2 regions of the Enterobacter cloacae complex sp. HYC074_NIDB genome follow, and region 2 is predicted to be linked to the other one. Evidence: predicted binding sites of a transcription regulator. Region 2 holds the regulator's gene; the other holds the start of a gene.
What was found. Region 2 encodes Fur, which represses iron uptake genes when iron is present. Its sites were predicted from a motif close to ATAATAATGAGAACNACTATCAA; they were not measured.
Positions count from the first base shown of each region.

Region 1: a site for Fur is predicted at 1,293-1,315, ahead of sufA (Fe-S cluster assembly scaffold SufA). Genes of this name have one in related genera too.

Region 1 covers NZ_CP114214.1:2,069,540-2,071,942, forward strand. The annotation lists gene O1724_RS10230 (MerR family transcriptional regulator) at 1-157, shown strand, start outside; gene O1724_RS10235 (DUF3828 domain-containing protein) at 268-723, opposite strand; gene sufA (Fe-S cluster assembly scaffold SufA) at 1,355-1,723, shown strand; gene sufB (Fe-S cluster assembly protein SufB) at 1,732-2,403, shown strand, end outside.
Region 2 covers NZ_CP114214.1:1,413,499-1,415,901, forward strand. The annotation lists gene chiP (chitoporin ChiP) at 1-291, shown strand, start outside; gene chiQ (ChiQ/YbfN family lipoprotein) at 339-665, shown strand; gene fur (ferric iron uptake transcriptional regulator) at 755-1,201, opposite strand; gene fldA (flavodoxin FldA) at 1,493-2,023, opposite strand; gene ybfE (LexA regulated protein) at 2,179-2,403, opposite strand, start outside.

The DNA of each region.
Region 1 (2,403 bases), 660 kb from region 2:
TATTGACGTGCTGGCTGAGCCGATTGATTCTCCGCGTCCGGAACTCTTTCCCGGGCAAAAAATTTTCGTCTGGACCGGTAAAGCGCCTACGCCTCGTCAACAGGAGCAGCTCGACCACTGGCGTGAACAGGGTTTCGCCGTTTCGATCCATCACTGATGTTAAGGGGGCCAACGGTAAACCGCCAGCGCGGGTTTTTAGCCTTCTGGCGATACGACAGGGGTATCCGCGAAGATGCATAGCATCAGTACCCCTGTCATATCGTCGGTTTATTCCATCATCAGGTTGTCTGAAATATTCATACTGGCCACGGATTCAACTTTCCACACGCCATCTTCCTTGACCATGCAGTCAATTACGGTGTGATCCCGCTTATTGCCGAATGAGATATAAACCTGCATACAGGCGGCATCGTAATCCAGCGCCCGCGCACTGACGATGCCCCAGTCATCTTCATATCCCTGAGCCTTGATGAACATATCGACGTCAGGCACGTCATATTCATCTGGATCCAGCTTATCCATGTCTTTGAGTTTGCTGATGGTTTTACGGGTTACATAGGGCCTCAGCGCTTCATAGTTTTTCAGGGGCTCTTTCCCGATAATAATTTGCGAGATGTACCACTTATTAAACTGAAGGGCAGCGGATACCTCAGGGGGTAACTTCTGTGCAGCTGATGCGAGAGTGGGCAGAAGCAGGATCGCCAGAATTAAATTGCTTTTCATATCTTTAACATAATGTGTTCTGTAGATTAGCACCGCCGGAGCGAATGGATTTTGAAACAAATTCTGCACATCTTTTTTGGCTATACTGACCTGCATGCTGGCGAGCATAAACTGCGGCTTTATGGGCACTCCACATAATTTAATCCCTTACTGAGTGAGTGGTTAAAAAGGGAAACATTACGCCGAAAAGGGACAAGTTTATGTAATTAATCATGATCGGAATTTAACCACTATCAGACTGATAAATAATGGTTAACTCATCCATCAAACGTCTTTATGCGCGCCCAGGTAAGGCAAAAAAGATTAAAAAGAACCTGGCTTAAGGGAGATGCATACGTAAAAAATGTATAGGGTGCCAGGGCGTACTTTGGCTATCTTAAAAATAGGTATTTCCAATACAATTTTTATCATTGCCCGCCGCCTTACCGCCATTCTCATGAAATGCATTATTTATCAATGCATTGAACAAATCTAACCATCCCATCCGCATCCCGTCACAGGGTCTATGCTTAATGAAAGTAGCCAAAAAGGGCGGTTTAGCCCAAAGCCCCTGCTCGCAGGGGGTTGAAGTGATAATCGTTATCACTAACATGGTGTTATGCCCTGGTGGCTTATCAGATGAGGTGGACCTATGGAACTGCATTCAGAAACCTTCAATCCGGCCGATTTTGCCTGGCGTGGCTTAACGCTGACGCCCGCGGCGGCGGCGCATATTCATGAGCTGGTGGCAAAAAATCCCGACATCCTCGGCGTACGCTTAGGCGTTAAGCAGACTGGCTGCGCGGGATTTGGCTACGTGCTGGATACCGTAACCGAACCTGAAAAGGACGATCTGGTCTTTGAAACCGACGGTGCAAAGTTATACGTCGCACTACAGGCGATGCCTTTTATCGATGGAACCGAAGTCGACTACGTTCGGGAAGGTTTAAACCAGTTATTCAAATTTCATAACCCGAAAGCCCAGAACGAATGCGGCTGCGGCGAAAGCTTTGGGGTATAGGCGGTACTATGTCTCGTAATACTGAAGCAACGAGTGATGTAAACACCTGGAGCGGCGGACACCTCAACTATAAAGAGGGTTTCTTCACGCAGCTGCAAACCGATGAACTGGCGAAAGGCATCAACGAAGAGGTCGTGCGCGCCATTTCGGCGAAACGTAACGAGCCGGAGTGGATGCTGGAGTTTCGCCTGAGCGCATTCCGCGCGTGGCTGGAGATGGAAGAACCCCACTGGCTGAAAGCGCATTACGATAAGCTGAACTATCAGGATTATAGCTATTACTCTGCGCCCTCCTGCGGCAGCTGTGATGATACCTGCGCCTCGCAACCCGGTGCGGTACAGCAAACCGGTGCCGAGAACAGCTTCCTGAGTAAAGAGGTGGAAGAGGCGTTCAATCAGCTCGGCGTGCCCGTGCGCGAAGGCAAAGAGGTGGCGGTAGACGCCATTTTTGACTCCGTCTCGGTGGCAACCACCTACCGTGAAAAACTGGCGGAGCAGGGGATTATTTTCTGCTCCTTCGGGGAAGCCATTCACGATCACCCGGAGCTGGTGAAAAAGTACATTGGCACCGTGGTACCCAGTAACGATAACTTCTTCGCGGCACTGAATGCGGCGGTGGCGTCAGACGGTACCTTTATCTACGTGCCGAAAGGCGTGCGCTGCCCGATGGAGCTCTCGACC
Region 2 (2,403 bases):
GGCTGGGCAGTGGGCGCGTCCTACGCGTACGCCTGGGATGCGAAGCCAGCGGATATGGCTACGCCAGACGCGTACTACGATCCAAACTACCGTCTGAAAGAGTCTTCATACAGCCTGGATGCGATTTACACCCTTCAGGAGGGCCGTGCGAAAGGCACGATGTTCAAACTGCACTTCACCCAGTATGACAACCACTCCGATATCCCGAGCTACGCGGGCGGCTACGGCAACATCTTCCAGGATGAACGTGACGTGAAATTCATGGTCATTGCGCCATTTACCATCTTCTGATGAATGCTGCGGCGGGCGGTGTCCCGCCGTTATGGAGACTGAACATGATGAATAAAAGGGTAATCGTTGCGTTGCTGACCTTCGGGCTGGTGGCATGCGCGCAGGATCAGGCGCCGAAAGAGGACTCCCGTCTGAAAGAGGCCTACAGCGCGTGCATCAATACCGCACAGGGTTCACCTGAGAAGATTGAGGCCTGTCAAAGCGTGCTGAACGTGCTGAAAAAAGACAAAACCCATGAGCAATTCGCCACGCAGGAAAACGTTCGCGTAATGGATTACCAGGCCTGTATTCAGGCGCGTAAAACCAGTAACGATCAGGAAGTGGCGAAGCGTTGCGATAAGATCTGGAACGAGATACGCAATAACAATAAATAAGTTGCTTTACGCCCGGTGGCGCAGCGTCACCGGGCTTTTCAGGCAAAAAAAAGCCAACCTCACGGCTGGCTCAGAGTATGAACACTCACTTATTTTGCGTCGTGCGCATGTTCATTTTCGCGGCAATCACCTTCAGCACAGTGACCGTACAGGTACAGGCTGTGGTTGGTCAGGCGGATGCCATGACGGGCGGCGATTTCACGCTGGCGCGATTCAATGGAATCATCGCTAAATTCAATGACCTTGCCACAGTCGAGGCAGATCAGGTGATCGTGGTGGTGCTGCTGAGTCAGCTCGAACACGGATTTACCGCCTTCGAAATTATGACGAGTAACAATGCCCGCGTCATCAAACTGGTTCAGCACACGATAGACGGTTGCCAGCCCAATCTCTTCACCCATATCGATAAGACGCTTATAAAGGTCTTCCGCACTGACATGGTGATTGTCTGGCCCCTGAAGCACTTCAAGGATTTTTAACCGAGGAAGCGTTACTTTCAGGCCAGCTTTCTTTAATGCGGTATTGTTGTCAGTCATGCGGAATCTGTCCTGTTGCTAAACGATTCACTTCAAAAGAAGAAGTGACAGAAAATGCACTTGGGATAATGCGTCTCATTATAGAACTGCCATGGCTAAATGAAAACTGCAAGTCTCAAGCAAAGTATGCTTATAAAAACGTGGTATCACCAACAAACTTGTTCGATGGCACCCACTTTTTACCAGGGGGATATTGTACAGGTCTGGGCGAAAAAGTTAAAAGTTTGTAGCAATTAATTTAATCGGTTTTACCTGGAAAACGGGCGCAACCGGAGTTGCGCCGCAGGGATATCAGGCGTTAAGGATATCGTCCAGGTTCAGCTCTTCACGAACCTGCTTAACCCATTTTTCTACACGCTCAGCGGTCAGCTCTGGCTGACGGTCTTCATCAATGGCCAAGCCAACGAAGTGATCGTCATCTGCCAGACCTTTGGAAGCTTCGAAATGGTAACCCGCCGTTGGCCAGTGACCGACGATCGCCGCACCGCGTGGCTCAATGATGTCGCGAATAGTGCCCAGCGCATCACAGAAATACTCAGCATAGTCTTCCTGATCGCCACAGCCAAACAGGGCAACCAGCTTGCCGTTGAAGTCTACTTCTTCCAGCGTCGGGAAGAAATCGTCCCAGTCACACTGTGCTTCACCGTAGTACCATGTGGGGATGCCCAGCAGCAGGATGTCATAGCCCTCGAGATCTTCTTTGCTGCTCTTGGCGATGTCATGCACATCAGCAACGTCTTTACCGAGCTGTTTTTGAATGTTTTTTGCGATATTTTCAGTGTTGCCAGTATCACTGCCAAAGAAAATGCCGATGATTGCCATGAGTAAAATAACCTCTTGAAACTTAATGGTATGGTGGCGCAAATTGTCCACGGATAAGGGCAATAATAGCAGAACAGGCAACCCTGCGGAAACAGCTATCACGCAGGACTGCACTCTGTGCTACATGAAAAAGGTAATATTGGGGATTTTCTGACTCACGCCTTGCCGCGTAACGTCTCAAGCTGGGCGATCAGCATCTCTTCGATCAATTCGCTGCGGCTGATGTTGCGCGCGTCAGCTAATTCGTTAAGCGCATCGACGGCATCGGCATTCAGCTTCAGTTCGACACGCTTAAGCCCACGATTTTTATCGCGTTTAAGCTGGTTGCGTTTATTGATACGCAGCTGTTCATCGCGCGAAAGCGGATTCGTTTTCGGTCG